DNA from 3 places in the Sporosarcina sp. FSL K6-5500 genome. Region 1 is predicted to be linked to each of the others. Evidence: a T-box and tRNA genes for the amino acid it is inferred to sense, from the RefSeq annotation. Region 1 holds a T-box; the other regions hold tRNA genes.
The links. A T-box is a leader RNA that pairs with one kind of tRNA and senses whether it is charged. The one in region 1 lies ahead of argS (arginine--tRNA ligase), so its partner is inferred to be a tRNA-Arg.
Positions count from the first base shown of each region.

Region 2: it encodes a tRNA-Arg, which carries the amino acid that the T-box ahead of argS (arginine--tRNA ligase) is inferred to sense. The anticodon was not compared.
Region 3: it encodes a tRNA-Arg, which carries the amino acid that the T-box ahead of argS (arginine--tRNA ligase) is inferred to sense. The anticodon was not compared.

Region 1 is NZ_JBBOTP010000001.1:1,294,315-1,300,076, reverse strand. It holds gene MKX62_RS05845 (IS3 family transposase) at 1-325, shown strand, start outside; gene tnpB (IS200/IS605 family element RNA-guided endonuclease TnpB) at 885-2,042, shown strand; gene argS (arginine--tRNA ligase) at 2,307-3,971, opposite strand; T-box leader at 4,034-4,238, opposite strand; gene MKX62_RS05830 (hypothetical protein) at 4,327-4,542, shown strand; gene MKX62_RS05825 (ribonucleoside-diphosphate reductase subunit alpha) at 4,800-5,762, shown strand, end outside.
Region 2 is NZ_JBBOTP010000001.1:3,364,841-3,370,602, reverse strand. It holds gene MKX62_RS16150 (hypothetical protein) at 751-900, opposite strand; tRNA gene MKX62_RS16145 (tRNA-Arg) at 1,106-1,179, opposite strand; gene MKX62_RS16140 (metallophosphoesterase) at 1,257-1,751, opposite strand; gene MKX62_RS16135 (XTP/dITP diphosphatase) at 1,748-2,362, opposite strand; gene rph (ribonuclease PH) at 2,359-3,117, opposite strand; gene racE (glutamate racemase) at 3,218-4,012, opposite strand; gene MKX62_RS16120 (MarR family winged helix-turn-helix transcriptional regulator) at 4,022-4,477, opposite strand; gene MKX62_RS16115 (helix-turn-helix domain-containing protein) at 4,682-4,906, opposite strand; gene MKX62_RS16110 (acyl-CoA thioesterase) at 4,979-5,422, opposite strand; gene sdhB (succinate dehydrogenase iron-sulfur subunit) at 5,561-5,762, opposite strand, start outside.
Region 3 is NZ_JBBOTP010000001.1:2,520,080-2,525,841, forward strand. It holds gene lysS (lysine--tRNA ligase) at 1-467, shown strand, start outside; gene MKX62_RS12075 (hypothetical protein) at 665-1,246, opposite strand; gene MKX62_RS12080 (hypothetical protein) at 1,440-1,646, opposite strand; tRNA gene MKX62_RS12085 (tRNA-Arg) at 1,787-1,858, opposite strand; gene clpP (ATP-dependent Clp endopeptidase proteolytic subunit ClpP) at 2,049-2,669, shown strand; gene MKX62_RS12095 (LemA family protein) at 2,849-3,427, shown strand; gene MKX62_RS12100 (TPM domain-containing protein) at 3,424-4,224, shown strand; gene MKX62_RS12105 (glutaredoxin family protein) at 4,321-4,548, shown strand; gene MKX62_RS12110 (sugar-binding transcriptional regulator) at 4,685-5,719, shown strand.

The sequences.
Region 1 (5,762 bases):
GGTTGTCCGTAATCACCTCGAAGGCGTGATTGTGCTTTCAGATCAAGGAAGTGTCTACACGTCATATGCGTACCAGGCCTGCATTAAGGATAATGACCTCGCCAGCAGTATGTCGCGTAGAGGAAACTATTGGGATAATGCGGTGATTGAATCTTTTCATTCGAACTTGAAGTCTGAGGAATTTCAATATGTTAAATTTAATTCATTACGTAATCAAGACGTAACTGAGCGGGTAATTACCTATTTAAATTATTATAATGAAGAACGTATCCAAGAAAAATTAGGCTACCTAACACCCATAAAGTATGGTGTCATGGCAGCCTAATAAAGATGTTTTATATGTGTCTCATATCGCTATGTCAGTCTACTCAGGTGGTTTTTAAATTTTGTACAGGTTCGTGTTGGAAGAAAGTGGTATAATTTGTGGTTAGTGATACGTTCCAATGACTATAAATATTGACATAGAGAATCCTCTCAACAACGCTTGGCGCTTGAGGATGCCTCCCGCAATAAGCCAGACAGAAAACCGCTGTTAGTCTTATTGCTTCGGCTACCCCTATGAGGCACCTTCGCTGGAGATTATATAGAATCATTAGTTCAACATATATAAGATTGGATTAAGAAGTAGGAGAGGTTTGATAGGGTAGAAATACTTAGAGTTCAAAAAAACAGATACTGTGCTACAAAAAATATACCAAATAAGTTTTTGACCAAGAGTTTATATGTTTACCGAAAGAAGACTCTCACTTCAATCACGACAAGGGCGTAGCCCAGTGATAAGCGGGAGATGAATTTCGGTTGGGCGAAAGCCCAAAACATTCGCTTTATGGGAACGTATATTCTATAATGGGTATATAAGCCTTTTTGAAGCGAGGTGAAAGTACATGATAATCAACAAAGCCTATAAATTCCGTATCTATCCAGACATAGAACAACAAATCCTCATTGCTAAAACAATCGGGTGCAGTCGCTTTGTCTTTAATCACTTTTTGGCTAAGTGGGATAGTACCTACAAAGAGACAGGCAAAGGGTTGACTTATATCGCTTGTTCCGCCGAGTTAACACAATTAAAAAAACAGGAAGATACAATTTGGTTAAAAGAAGTGGATAGCACTTCTCTTCAGTCATCCTTAAAGAATTTGGCTGATTCATATGCACGGTTTTTCAAAAAACAAAACAAAGCTCCGCGTTTTAAATCAAAGAGAAATAACGTGCAATCCTATACGACAAAGCATACCAACGGGAATATAGCAGTAGTGGATAACAGGATTAAGCTGCCTAAGTTGGGCTTAGTGAAGTTTTCTAAAAGCCGTGAAATTGATGGCAGAATTCTTAGCGCAACGATTCGACGTAACCCTTCGGATAAATACTTTGTATCTATTCTTGTTGAAACAGAAGTTCAAAAGTTACCTAAAACTGGTTTGTCTGCAGGTATTGATGTTGGCTTGAAGGATTTTGCGATCTTATCTGACGGAACGGTCTATAGAAATCATAAGTTCTTTCATGCACTAGAGAAGAGGTTAATACAAGGACAGCGTATTCTTTCAAGACGACAAGAGGTTGCCTTAAAGCGAAAATGTAAATTAAGCGAAGCGAGAAACTATCAAAAACAAAAGAGAAAGGTTGCTCGTATTCACGAACAAATAAGCAATGCAAGAACGGATTACTTGCATAAAGTCTCCACCGAAATCATCAAAAACCACGATGTCATGGGAATTGAGGATTTGCAGGTATCAAACATGCTGAAAAACCATAACTTAGCCAAAGCAATCAGTGAAGTGAGTTGGTCACAGTTCCGCACAATGCTTGAATACAAGGCGAACTGGTACGGGAAGACAGTCATCGCTGTCGCAAAAAATTTCCCCTCTAGCCAACTCTGTTCAAGTTGTGGCTATCGCCATAAAGATGTTAAGAATCTCAGATTACGTGAATGGGTGTGTCCGGCATGTAACTCGTGCCACGACCGAGACTATAACGCAAGTATCAATCTTGAAAAAGAAGCCATAAGACTTCTAACCGCAGGGATTGCGGGGTTAGCCTAATAAATAACTGGCGGTTACGTCAGTGATCTTAGGAATCTCCCACTTCTAAACGAAGTGAAAGTGGGGGTAATTCAATAAAGGAGAAAATCCATTCTAGCCCAACTAAGGATAGTTAGTTGAACAAAGAACAAGAAATCAACAAGAGAATTTAATGGATCGCGCTAGTGAAATGCCAAACGTAAATGTTTGGCGTTTTCACTAGAGCTTTTTTTCTGTTTTTTACCGCTGAACGGACCTGTTGACTTCCGTATGATTCATTTCCGATCACATCTCCTCAGGTGCCTTCATTCCTAACAATCGTAACGCCTCTTTCAAGACAATCGCCGTACTCGTGATCAGTGCAATTCTGTATGGCAGATGATCAGTATCGGAAAGCACTTTGACATTGCCGTAAAATGAGCTAAACGTTTGAGCGAGATCGATTGCATATTTTGCAATGATGGATGGGTCTAAATCATCCGCAGCGCGCTTGACTGTTTGTGGGAATTGCTCCAATGCTCGAATGATTGCCCATTCGAAATCATTGACGTCATCCACGCTATACGGCTGTATGTCGCCAGCTTTTCTTAACACTGATTTGGCCCGTGCGAAAGCATATTGGACGTAGGGACCGGTTTCACCTTCTGTCTGGAGCATTGTTTCTAAGTTAAATTCGATATCGTGTTTGCGATGTTGTTTCAGGTCACCGAAAATGATGGCACCGACGCCAACTTCTTCAGCGACTTGCGCTTTATTCGCTAAGTTTGGATTCTTCGTTTCAATTGTCGACTGTGCAAGTGAAATCGCCTCATTCAAAACTTGTTCTAGCAAAACAATTTTCCCTTTGCGGGTGGACATCTTTTTTCCGGCTTTTAATATGAGACCGAAAGGAATGTGCTGGATATCGTCTGCCCACTCGTAGCCCATTTTACCGAGTACTTTCTTGAATTGTGTGAAGTGGAGACTTTGTTCATTTCCAACGACATAGAGAGATTTCACGAAATCATACGTTTCTTTTCTATCGATTGCAGCGGTTAAATCGCGTGTGGCGTATAACGTCGCGCCATCTGATTTCATAATCAAACAAGGTGGCATATCCTCACCCAGTTCAACCACGAGTGCACCATTTGATTCTATTAAGAGTCCTTTATCTGCTATTTCCTTAACGATGGGTTCCATCTTGTCATTATAGTAGGCCTCGCCGTTATAGGAATCAAAGGTAATACCCAGCAAATCATAAATGCGTTGAAATTCCTTGAGGGATTCCGTTTTGAACCACTTCCATAAAGCCAGTGCTTCCTTATCACCGTCTTCCAGGGATTTGAATGCTGCTCTGCCTTCAGCGTTAAGCGAATCATTGTGCTCTGCTTCTTCATGGAATCGGATGTACAGTTTTAACAACGTCTGGATTGGAGCTTGCTGGACCTCTTGTTCGTAGCCCCATTTCCGGTAGGCTGTCAGTAGCTTGCCAAACTGTGTGCCCCAATCTCCGATGTAATTGATTTTTACGGTCTTAAAACCATTCTTTTCGAGTAGTAGTGCAATCGAATTTCCGATGACGGTGGAGCGCAAATGCCCCATGGAAAATGGTTTGGCAATGTTGGGGGAAGATAAATCGATTGTGACAATCCCGCCATTTCCTTCATTAGATGACCCATAGGAAACGGATGGATCCAGAATTTTCTGCAGTAGGGCACTGGTAATTGTAGTACGGTTCAGAAAGATATTCACATATCCGTTGACGGCTTCTGCTTTACGAATTAACGGATGTTCGATTGCCAGGGCGATTTCATTGGCAATGACAACAGGCGATTTTCTAAGTTCCTTTGCGAATGGGAAGCATGGTAAAGCCAAATCGCCTAAATGTGCATGGACAGGCTTTTCTAGCATGTTTTCATCCAATGGAATCGGACTAAATTGTTGCAGCACTTGCAAGACATCCATTTTCATTGTCAACACTCCTTTTGGTTGATTGAACTAAAAAAGCGTAAAAAAAAGCCCTCATCTCAAATTAATGAGACGAAAGCTTACTTCCGCGGTACCACTCAAATTACCCGTATAGGGCCACTTCCTCATAACGGCGAGACACCGGCTTTTCCTAAAAAGCTTGGAAAAGCATCTCCGAAGTGCGGTTCACAAGTATTCTTCACCGGGCTTCCACCATCCCCAGTTCGCTGAAAAAGAAATAATTGCTACTCTCTTCATCACAGATGTTGTAGTTGAATGTATCAAAATGGTGATTGGCTGTCAATTGAAAGTAACAATAATTCACAAGTGAAAACTGTTTGGAGTTAACTTCTAAACTATGTGTAGAACACTGCATTTAGTGCTGAATGACAAAATAGAACCGACATCGGGAAAAAAGGATATTTTTTTAGATTTTAAATTAATGTTTATAACTTGTGTATCGTTTGCAAGAATGACGATGATGACGGTCAAAGCGACACTAGAAAATGACTGTGGATATGTGGATAAGTTATTGATGGTAGGACAAGTAAACTTTTTCCCTATTTACGATTAGACCACAACATGTTAGGGTATGTATAATGATTAAGACACTACATATAGTGTTAGTGGCGAAATTGAACGAAAGCTGTATTGTTGACAAATAGGAATTTAGAGTGTCAAATAAGTTCTTGACTACTTAACTACAGCTAACAAATTATCCCTCAGTAAATAAAACTCATAAACGATGGATCTGCCTGAAAAAGGTGGGATTATCGTTTTTTATTGGAAATAGAAAAATTAGGTTTGATAAAGGAGCCGATGAAAATGACAATGAATATTACTAAGACGAGTACGGAGATGCTATTGGAAGACTTACAGAACGAGTTTGGTGGGGAGAAGATTCGTCCATTATTTACTGCAAGTGAAAAATGGAATGAGCGTCATCCTGGAGCAAGCGCATCAGAATGGACAAAAGCGATGATTCTAGAAACGCTCAGCAATATCGATGAGGTATCGACGTACTGGACTTTCGTTGCGGCCCGAATTCACTTACGTGATGTTTACAATCGTCAAGCTCAGCTTCGCGGTGCAAAGGTCTATACGGATTTTGCTGAAAACGTTGCCCGTCTAGTCGAGCAGGGATTATACACACCCGTCTTAACGGAAAAGTATTCACGCGAAGATCTTGTTATTCTCGGTAATCTAATCGAACCAGAACGGGACAAGCTATTTACATATATCGGTTTGAAAACACTTATGGACCGTTATGTCGCTGTTGACTTTAGCAAACAATCGGTTGAACTTCCGCAAGAGCGCTGGCTTGTTATTGCAATGACATTGATGCAGGATGAGACAACTAACCGGCTTGAAAAAGTAGCGGAATCATACTGGGCGATGAGCAGTCTCTATATGACGGTTGCAACGCCGACATTGTCGAATGCTGGAAAACCGCACGGCCAGTTATCAAGTTGCTTTATCGATACGGTCGACGATTCTTTGCAAGGCATCTATGACAGCAATACGGATATAGCTAACTTGTCGAAATACGGTGGCGGCATTGGTGTTTACATGGGGAAAGTCCGCAGTCGTGGCTCATCCATTCGTGGATTTAAAGGCGCTTCAAGTGGCGTACTTCCATGGATTAAGCAGTTGAACAACACGGCAGTAAGTGTTGACCAACTTGGTCAGCGACAAGGTGCAATCGCCGTTTATCTCGATGTTTGGCACAAAGACATTTTTACGTTCCTTGACCTCAAGTTAAACAACGGAGACGACCGCTTGCGCGCACACGAT
Region 2 (5,762 bases), 2.1 Mb from region 1:
GTCCCAGGAGGGATTCGAACCCCCCCACCCGAAATCTTAGTAGGCCGTTGCTCTACCCAGCTGAGCTACTAAGACAACACAGTCATACCAACAATTTGAGACGTTTTTAAACTCTAATAGGGATTCGGTCAATTTACTTTTTCAGACCGTAACTACCTTTGAACCAATGATAACCTTATACAAGCCTATTGCAAAGCCCAGTTCGTTTCGTTAGCAATTTCAATTCACATGGGTGTATGAGGTCACTTATATATAGAAAGTTACCCTTCCTATATATCGGAAACTATGCCCCTCTATTTCCACAATAAGCTCTTTTTTCGCTTATAAGGAGAAAACAATGAAAGCAAGTCAACATCAAAAGATAGGAACGCTCACAGGATATTCTCAGATGGTATTATCTGTTTTGGCAATACATATAAAAAACGAGATAAACACTTGGTTACCTCGCATTCTCTTGCTTCTCAACCGCCTGAACTTGTTCTATACGCTCTTTTAAACTCACCTGAGCAACATACATATATATATACATTTGCCTTCGTAGGAGCGCTCATAAATCTATTCTCTGACCTCGCATTTGCCCAATATCAATGTTCTACCTGCTCATGTAAAAGAATGATTTTACTTTAATCCTCTTTACATAATCAAATTGTAATATATTAAATACTTAAACAAGTGTTATACCGTCACTAATTCTAAAATAGCCTTTTGCCATTGGTCTATTTTTGATAATTTTGAAGATATATCTTCCTTTTATTTATCTGTTTGTTCTTGCTTCTTTTTCAAATACTCCGCACGTATTTTTTCAAGTTGCTGCTTTTTATCAAATTTGGCAGGTATGTTTTTTTCATGATACTTTGTCACAGCTGCCTGACCTTTGGTGTCCAATTGATATTTTCCCACTTTGTTCACCTACTTTTCTTGTTTTTAAAGAGAATCTATTCAACAAATATAATATACTTTATTTTCGGAAGATAATTTCGTGTCTTATTACACGTAAAATACTAGGGTACAAAAAAAGGATTCTGCACCAGTGACCGAAGCCCTGACCGAATCCCTAATCTGTCTCAAACCCTATCACATCAAGGCTTGAACTGCGCTTTTTTAATGTCCCAGGAGGGATTCGAACCCCCGACCGACGCCTTAGAAGGGCGTTGCTCTATCCAGCTGAGCTACTGAGACGTGCGTTTCAAACTTTCATTCATTCCCTAAGGACAATACTTAGTATATATTGCATTAGGAATAAAGTCAACGCTTTTTTAAATCTTTTTTATTTCTATAAAATCTACTATTTCCGATGCCATATTCTTGAATGTAACGCGCACTGTTTCATCCCATTCTACAACAGCATAAGTCGCATCTTTCCCGCCCCGCGGCTGCATTGTGCTGCCTGGATTCAAGAACAGTATTCCGTCTTTCATCTCAGCACCATACAAATGCGAATGGCCAAATAGAACGATATCTGCTCCAGATTCTTTTGCATAATAATAAAGCCCCATCAACGATTGTTTCACATCATGCTCATGACCATGTACAGCTAAAACTGTCTTCCCCTCTACCTTGACCGCAACAGATGCGGGAAACCTAGCATCCCTGTCACAGTTTCCACGGACTCTATGCATTGTCTGTAAAACTGAATCATCGAATGACAGCTCACTATCACCGCAATGGAAAGTCGCGTCCGCAGAAAGTGCAGAAACGGCTTTCACCGTTTCCTTATCTCCATGCGAATCACTCATAACAACAATCTTCATTCTGAATCACCTGCCACTGTCATATATTGAGGTAATTTGAATTTCAACTGAGCTAAAGCTGCTCCCCTGTGTGAAATCTCATTTTTCTCTTCAGGTGACAATTCCGCCATCATTCGATTCTTTTCAGGCACGAAGAAGACTGGATCATAGCCGAAGCCGTTCTTTCCTTGACGTTCATGGTGAATCAGACCTTCACAGCTACCCGAAAACGTTTCTGTAACCAAACCAGGACCAGCCACTGCTAGCACGCAGCGGAATCGAGCGGTACGACCATCCACAGGCGTCGTTTCTAGCTCCTGTAGTACTTTGTCGATATTTGCATCATCATTCTTCTCGAGACCCGCATAACGCGCGGAGTAGACGCCTGGCGCGCCGCCAAGCGCATCGATTTCAAGTCCACTATCATCTGCAATAACGATTTTGCCAAGCAAGCGTGCGACCGTCTCTGCTTTCAGAATCGCATTCGCCTCAAATGTGTCGCCCGTTTCTTCTACATCGATATCTCCTTCGATATCATTTAACGTAAGAACTTTTACTCCCAGTGGCTTAAACAACGCTTCAAAGTCTTTTGCCTTGCCCACATTATTCGTGGCTATCAATACTTCCTTCATGATTCACCTTGTTCTTTCGGTTTGATCAACTGCGCAACAAGTCCAAGTGCTTCTTTTTGCACTTCAACTAGTTGGTTAATTCCTACTTCTGCAAGCTCCACAAGACCGTTCATCTCAACGCGCGTAAATGTCGATTCTTCGCCTGTCCCCTGAAGTTCGACGAAAGCGCCGGCACCAGTCATAACAACATTCATATCGACAGCAGCCGACGAATCCTCGATGTAGTCAAGATCCAGAATGAGTTCACCCTCAACCGTCTTCCCTACACTCGTTGCAGCAAGGAAATCAGTTATCGGGAATTTAGCTAATCCTTTTTCGATGTGTAGTTTCGAGATTGCCATTGCTGTTGCGACGAACGCACCCGTAATCGACGCTGTACGCGTACCACCATCTGCCTGGATAACGTCACAGTCCACCCAGATAGTTCGTTCACCAAGCGTCTCCAAATCGATGACAGCGCGCAGTGCACGGCCTATCAAGCGCTGTATTTCCATCGTACGTCCGCTAACCTTACCTTTTGAAGCTTCACGTTGCGTTCTTTGTCCAGTAGCGCGTGGCAACATAGAATATTCCGCTGTTATCCAGCCTTTTCCGCTATTACGTAAAAAATGTGGAACCCGTTCTTCTATAGAAGCTGTACAAATCACCTTCGTATTTCCGACCGTAATAAGAACTGAGCCTTCGGGGTGAATTAAATAATCTGTTTCAATTGTTACCGGCCTAATCATGTCGGCCATTCTTCCATCATGTCTCATATCGTGTACCCTCCATCATTCAGATTGCGCATTCATCTTATCATAACTCATTTCATATACGCAAAAACCCGGATGTCCAAATCTGGACATTCCGGGTTTCTTACAATTCAATATAGCTTACATTAGGCTTTTCAATCGACAACCAGTCTTCAACAATGCCTTGAAAAGTTTCTGACTCCCCTGTTGTATAAAAAACAGGTGCCACTACGCTGTCAGCAATGCGCTCAATGCCTTTAGAAAGTAGAATACGTTCAACATCACACACTGTTTCTACCGCGGATGAAATAATTTTTACATTATTCGGAAGGGAGGTTGTAATATGTTGCTGCAATAATGGATAATGTGTACACCCCAATATCGCCGCATCAAAATCTTTCCCCTCAAGTTCACGGAGTGTACGGTCAACAATGATACCTGCATTATCTGACTTATACTGACCACTTTCGACAATTGGAACAAATTCAGGACACGCAAGTGAGTAAACCATCGCATTCGGTGAAAGAACATGGATTGCATCATTATAAGCGCCACTTTTAATCGTTCCAGCAGTCCCAAGCACAGCAATTTTTCCCGCCACGGACGCATTAACTGCAGCCCGTGCACCTGGCACGATAACGCCGATGACAGGAAATGAAAATCGTGCTCGGATATCATCGAGTGCAACAGCCGTAGCCGTATTGCAAGCAATGACAAGCATTTTTATACCCATTTCGGAAAGTGCTGATGCCATCTCCATTGTAAACTCCCGGACTTCGTCAATCGGCCGGGGCCCATATGGACAACGAGCATCATCCCCTATATAGACAATGGGTTCATGTGGTAGTCGATTGAGCATCTCTTTAACCACGGTTAGCCCGCCGACGCCCGAATCAATTACTCCAATTGGTGCTTCCACTAAAATCCCTCAATCCTTTTTCATCTCTTGATGTAGTTTACTCAGCAAATCTGAGAAGTCCTTCACTTGTTGTTCATCGAAGTCTACTAACACCGAATTCAAATAATGACGGCGTTTATCAATTACTTCTTCGATTACCCGTTCACCTTCGCTAAGAAGATGAATTCGGACAACACGGCGATCTTGATCATTGCGGACACGCTTCACAAGCGAGTTCTTTTCCATCCGATCGACCAAATCAGTCGTAGTACTGAATGCAAGGAACATCTTGTTCGACAAATCCCCAATCGTCATATCTCCATGTTCAAATAGCCACTGTAAAGCAACGAATTGAGGTGGAGTGATTGTATAATTACTAAGAATTCTACGGCCTTGTTGTTTGATGATTGCTGCAACATACCGTAATTCTTTCTCCATATGTGCAACTTCATCTGTATATTGAATTTTTGGTGGGTTATTTTCCATCAACTGAACCAGCTCCCTGAAAACAAATACTGTCTACCTATTGTCCCCCTTTTTTGCGCTTATGGCAATACCTAATAAATTGATGGTAAAAAACGTTAAAAAAAAGCTGTTTGAGAGCTGCATAATGCAGATCAAACAGCTACTGTTACAAGGCATCAATCACCTACACTCGGCTATGATCACCCTTCATCATTAACACCTGCTTCAACGCAATTGTAACTCTCCCAACCGTAACAATTCGATTACCGCTTGTGCTCTGCCGGAAACACCTAGCTTTTGAATTGTGTTCGAAATATGGTTGCGAACAGTCTTTTCGCTGATTCCGAGCCGCCCCGCAATATCTTTTGTCGTTTGATCTTCAACGAGCAGATTAAAAATTTCTCGCTCTCTTGCCGTAAGCAAAGAACGGTTTTTAGAGTCCTCTATCAAGACGCGCCCTCCTATCCACTTTCACTTTAAAATATGTGAAGAGGCGGCGAGCTGTGCCGGCTACATGGTGATTTAGTTAACAAAAAGTATTTTCTCCTCTTCAGACCACGCAACACCTTTGCCCGTCTGTCTGCCAATCTGAACCATCGTACCTCGTCCTGTGAAGACGATATCATCTTTACTGTTCTTCGCCATATAGTGAATATCAACAGAACTGTTACCAACTGCGGCAGCTTTAACGAATATTTCCAACTTTTCATCAAAAAAGACTTGCTTCAAAAAATCACATTGCAAATCAGCAACGACCGGAAAATTTTCACCCTTTGGATCAAGCCAATTATTCATAAGCCTAATCTCTTTTAAGAACTCAATCCTCGCATGCTCAAAATAAATAAATGGGACCGTGTTGTTCAAATGACCATACATGTCCGTCTCAGAAAAACGAACGGATATAGGTACAGAAAACTTGAATTCCGATTCCCATGTCGACAACTCTTTTATGTACACTGCTTTCACTCACCAAACATCTCCTCTTCTAAAATGAATACCCATTCATCTATTCTATCAAATACTCCCTAATAAATGAAGGTGCTAAACAAAAATAGAAAAAAGCCCCGCCAAGGCATAATGCCGTAGCGAGGCTAGGGACTGAAATCAGTCCACCATATGGTCACTTCCGAAGAAGTTTTTGAACATTTGTACGTTCGTTGCACGGTTCATTGCTGCAATCGAAGTAGTCAAAGGAATTCCTTTTGGACATGCAACTACACAGTTTTGTGAGTTACCACATTCGCCAATTCCACCGTCTGTCATAATCGTCGCCAGACGTTCGTCTTTGTTCATTGCACCAGTTGGA
Region 3 (5,762 bases), 1.2 Mb from region 1:
CAACATTGAGGGTTAATATGGACTTGGAACATACTGATATTGAATCTTTAGGGAGAGGTAATTTTATTGATCTTCTTTACAAAAAAATGTGTCGGCCACAACTAGTTAAACCGACATTTCTAATCCGACATCCTATTGACTTGTCCCCACTAGCTAGGGCCAATGATCAAAACCCTGCTCTTACAGACCGGTTCCAATTAGTGGTGAATGGTGCGGAAATTATTAATGCCTATTCAGAGTTGGTTGACCCACTTGAACAAAGAAGAAGACTGGAGGCTCAAGCTCTTCTTAAAAGTAATGGAGATTTGGAGGCTATGGAGATGGATGAAGATTATCTAACAGCTATGGAATATGGAATGCCACCCATTTCTGGTTGGGGATTTGGAATTGAACGATTATTAATGGTACTAACGGATAGTGATACGATTAAAGACTGTGTTTTATTTCCATTAAATAAAAAACTATAGTCGATTCTCGATAATGTTGAACAATTTGCCGACGATCGTTGTGACAGAGTACCAAAAAAAAGGACCGTAAAAGGTCCTTTTTTTATTAATGAATCATCAATAATAATAATAAACTTCCATATAAACAGGCTTCTAAAAGATCGATATAAACCGTCCTGTGGTTGTTTCTGGGCTTCTATTATAGATTAGTTATCTCTTCACTTCAGTAACGCTGATACCCGTCTACTCCACTGTAATCCCTTTGCGTATGCAGTCTCGTATGCATAGCCTGAAATTTCTTCGCCTTGCTGACTATCGAGAAGAGTTATTTTGCTGTATGGATAATCTGATGAATTAAATGAAAGTATCATTTCAACCCTATGAACAACTTTCCTGCTATTTTTCTTTCCAGTTACTCCACCAATAATCGCTCCCACTCTACCTGCTAAAACGTCACCAACAATTGCTCTACCTGTTGCGCTTGTTAATGAAGATTGATATGCAACTGAATCATCAATGACTAATTCAACGTTCAGTATGTTTGTATACCACATTCCAATAGCGCCACCGTTGCTTCCTATTACATAAAAGCTACCATAAGTCCTATCGTGCAGAAGTATCTGACCATCTTCAAATTGCTCCCAGTAATAGTCCACTATCTTATGTTCCACCAATACATTTTCTAGCGTCTTCTTGGCCTTGCCCCTACCAATAGAGCCATCGATTTCTTTTATAATCGTTACGATAACTGCTGCTATTGCTGTTAACCCTAATCCCCATAAGAAAAGTGTGATGATCATAATGTTTTTTCCTCCTAGAATATATATTGCTTAGTCGCCATTTTGAAAAGTCTGATTCATATAAGTTCGATTCCATGTGAATTTTTCTGTGGATGAATACGATTATTATCTCGGCTAGTCGTTCTTCATGCGGTGAAAATTGGACATCTTTCGCATTGCCAGCACGCTCTCGATATTTCTTTACATCATGCATTTATAACGCAAACAACGAAAGGTTGAACGTTTTTGTTTCCTTTGCATAAGATGAAATTGTCCATTCCGACAAACCTTTCGCCATGTTGAATCGGTGGAATTCGTCAATGGCTGATTGGGTCGATAGAATTGTTTGCGGCTTGGCTTGATTGGTAACCCTTAGAATGTCGTTTAATAGCGCTGAATCAATTTGGTTTCGTTTTTTCATATTCTCATCACCCCGTCAATTCTTTCTGCGGATGACTGTAACCGGTGCGTTTTGAATTCGTGGTAGTATGACGTGGTGATTGGGAATAGAAAATACCCGCCATTGAATGAACAATGACGGGTAAAATTGTTGTAATCATATGCCCTCGGCGAGAATCGAACTCACATCTTAAGCTTCGGAGGCTCACGTGCTATCCGTTGCACCACGAGGGCGTTACAAATCGGCTAACTTTTGCAGCAGACTAGATTTATTATACTGGTGTAGCTCAATGAATGCAATGCTTATTTTGAAAGCGTTATATTTGACCTTCGTTGACCATACTATGTATGATAAAGTTACAGTTGAAACGAAGTTATGTTTCAATAGGTAGACAACACTATCCAGCTTGAAGGAGGAAATAGAATGAATCTAATACCTACAGTAATTGAACAGACTAGCCGCGGTGAGCGTGCTTACGACATCTATTCACGTCTATTGAAAGACCGTATTATCATGCTTGGAAGTGGAATCGATGACAACGTTGCGAACTCTATCGTTGCTCAACTCCTATTTTTAGAAGCAGAAGATCCGGATAAAGATATTTCCATCTACATTAATAGTCCCGGGGGAAGCGTCACTGCTGGTATGGCGATTTTTGACACAATGCAATTCATCAAACCTGACATCCAAACAATTTGTATGGGGATGGCTGCATCTATGGGATCGTTCCTACTAGCGGCGGGTACTAAAGGGAAACGTTATGCGCTTCCTAACGCAGAAGTAATGATTCACCAACCATTAGGTGGAGCACAAGGGCAAGCAACAGAAATTGAAATTGCTGCAAAACATATCCTTTTCACTCGTGAAAAACTAAACTTGATTCTTGCTGAACGTACTGGCCAATCGGTTGAAGTAATTGCGAGAGATACGGACCGCGACAACTTTATGACAGCTGAACGTGCGAAAGAATATGGTTTAATTGACCATATTATTACACGCAGTGACATGAAAGACGGAGCTAAAACTAAACCTGAATCTAAATAAGTTCTACAAAAGTCGGCTTTCCATTATGGGAAGCCGTTTTTTTGTGGCTATAAAAAAACGTTGCCTTAGAATAAATGAAACCTTTTCAATCGTCATACTGTATATACTACTGTAGAAAAAGTTTCGACACGGTGTTCGAGAGGGTAAATGAAAGTAACTAACTCGTGAGGAGTGTTAACATGAAAAAAGTTTTAGGACCAATTGCGGTAATCGTAATCATACTTGCAGTTTTGGCTATGATACTGGTTCCAAGTTATAACAAATTCGTTAATTTAGAAGAAGATGTGGACCAGGCGTATGCACAAGTTGAAAATCAACTACAACGGAGGCTCGATCTGATACCGAACTTGGTAAGCACGGTTAAAGGTTTCGCGAGCCATGAAAAAGAGATTATCAGTGACATTGCAGATTCCCGTGCAAGACTTGCCGGAGCAAATGGGCCCGTAGAACAAGCGGATGCAAACGCTGACTTATCGGGTGCGCTTAGTCGTCTCCTTGTCGTCGTCGAGAATTATCCTGATTTAAAAGCAAATGAAAATTTCACTAAGCTGATGGATGAACTGGCCGGAACTGAAAACCGTCTGGGCGTTGCGCGTAAGGATTATAACGACGTAGTCGCCAATTACAATAGGCAAGTGAAAAGATTCCCCGGAAAAATCGTTGCATCCATTTTCGGATATGATGAAAAGGAATACTTTAAAGCCGATGCAGCTGCAAATGAAGCGCCGAATGTCGATTTTGGAGATGACAAGGAATGATTAGAAAAGCTGTCCGCATACTGGTGACGGCATGTCTGATTGTTTTTACATCGTTAAACTCAGCAGTGTTTTCGGCTGATGCTGCTGTTCCGGTCGTTCAAGATACTGCGAATGTGTTGTCCGCTGAACAGAAAGCGGAACTTGAGCAATATGGGATTCAATTAAATAATGCTACGACAGCGGAACTTGCGGTATTGATCCTCCCGAGCATAGGCGATAAGCCAGTTGAGGAATATGCAGTAGAGAAGCTTAGGGAATTTAAATTAGGCAATAAGGAAAAAAATAACGGAGCTTTGCTAGTTGTTACAACAGAGAAAAATTCCGATGGTAAACGACATTTCGAACTATCGGTCGGGTATGGATTAGAGGGTGCCCTTCCGGACGGAAAAGTCGGAAGTATAATGGATGAAGTAGCTGTTCCTTATTTGAATAAGCAACAGCCTGACATGGCGATCATGGAAGCATATAAATCATTCTACAATGAAATCGCAGCTGAATATGGCTGGGATGGCGCGGATGTGCCCGTCACAACTATAGATTCCGACTCAAGTGATGGGGGATTCGGTATTCCATTCCCCGTCATCCTTTTCATCATTATTTACATTGTCTTCCGTGTTATCAGTAATAGAGGAGGCCGAGGAGGCGGAGGCGGTTCGGGCGGACGGCGTAGCGGAGGGCCAATTTTCTTCCCTGGTTCTATTGGGGGCAGAAGTGGTGGCGGTAATTCCGGCGGCGGCTTTGGTGGTTTCGGTGGCGGTGGTTCCGGCGGTGGTGGCGGAGCAGGCCGAAGCTGGTAAAAAAATAACGGGTGACATGCACAGGCAATATCCTGTGCATGCCGCCCATTATTCTTTTATAATGAGGGTATTATAGAGGTAGTGAGGTGCATTAGAGTGCATGTGAAATTTTACACAAAACCAGGTTGTCACCTTTGTGATGAAGCTGAATTAATGATGAAACTTGTCCAAGAGGATTTCCCGCTGACGTGGACGAAAGTAGATATAGAAACTGATGATGAAAGTCATGAGAAATATATGTTTTTGATTCCTGTCATTGAAAAAGATGGCGATGTTATACTTTACGGGTCAATTGGCTACGCTGATATCATTGATTTATTCTGATAATTAATGCTGTATTGTTTGTAAAGTCGAATGAAAAGAGCTATAATGAAGTTAGAAATATTTTTTTGCTTTATGTGGGACGCTATTCAGTATGTAGGGTCGTTATATGTCCCTATGGTAAAGAGGAGGGCAGCCATTGGACGTTTTGATGGATGCACAGAGTAAACTCGTACCAGAAATGATGGAGTTAATGCAGCAAAGATATCGGATATTAAAGCTTGTAAAAATGGCTGGTCCAATTGGAAGGCGTCCACTCGGTCAGATGGCTGGTTTATCGGAGCGGGAAACGCGGACCATGATGGATACGCTAAGGGGTCAAAATCTGATTACTATTGCAAAAGACGGAGCTTCAATCACCACTGAAGGATTGACTGTCTTACTTGCTCTTGAGTCTTCAATGGAAGACTGGTCGGGACGTACGTCTATTGCAAAGAGACTAATGGAATTCCTTGGCATTCAATCAGTCAAAGTTGTTGCAGGTAACTGCGATACCGATACCGCTTCGAAAAGCTTACTTGGTATGGAGGCAGCGAAACAATTTTCTTCTAAAATTGACGAGGGCAAAGTAGTCGCCGTCACTGGAGGAAGTACAATTGCATCGATTCCACTTCATATCGAAAAATTTAGCGGTACCAATAATCTGCTATTCATCGCTGCAAGAGGCGGTGTAGGAGATGATATTGGATTGCAAGCGAATGTCATTGCGGCCTCATTCGCCTCGGCATGTGGAGGTACGTATAGTACATTTTATTATCCAGAGTCGTTAAGCGAAGAAGCCCATGAAGCGTTCCGAAAAGAACCTTCCGTCTTGAAAATGCTTGAACTTTATGACACAACAGATTGTGTTCTGCATGGAGTAGGCGACGCGCAAACAATGGCAATTATGCGTAATTCGCCTACAGAAGAGCGAGATATGATCCAAGACAATGGAGCTAAAGGCGAAGCATTCGGTTATTATTTTGACCAGGATGGTAACGTTGTCCACAGATTACGGACAATCGGTATCCAAACTGGCCATCTCGAGAAGATTCCGCTTATCATTTCAGTCGCAGGCGGCAGCAGTAAAGCTGAAGCTATCTTGGCTTATATGGCAAGTGCGCCTAAACAAACGATTTTAGTAACTGATGAAGGTGCAGCAACTGAAATGCTGAAAATACTCGTCAATAAATAAACGCATAAATGACTAAGACGGGTATTTTCAGGGAATAGGTTTA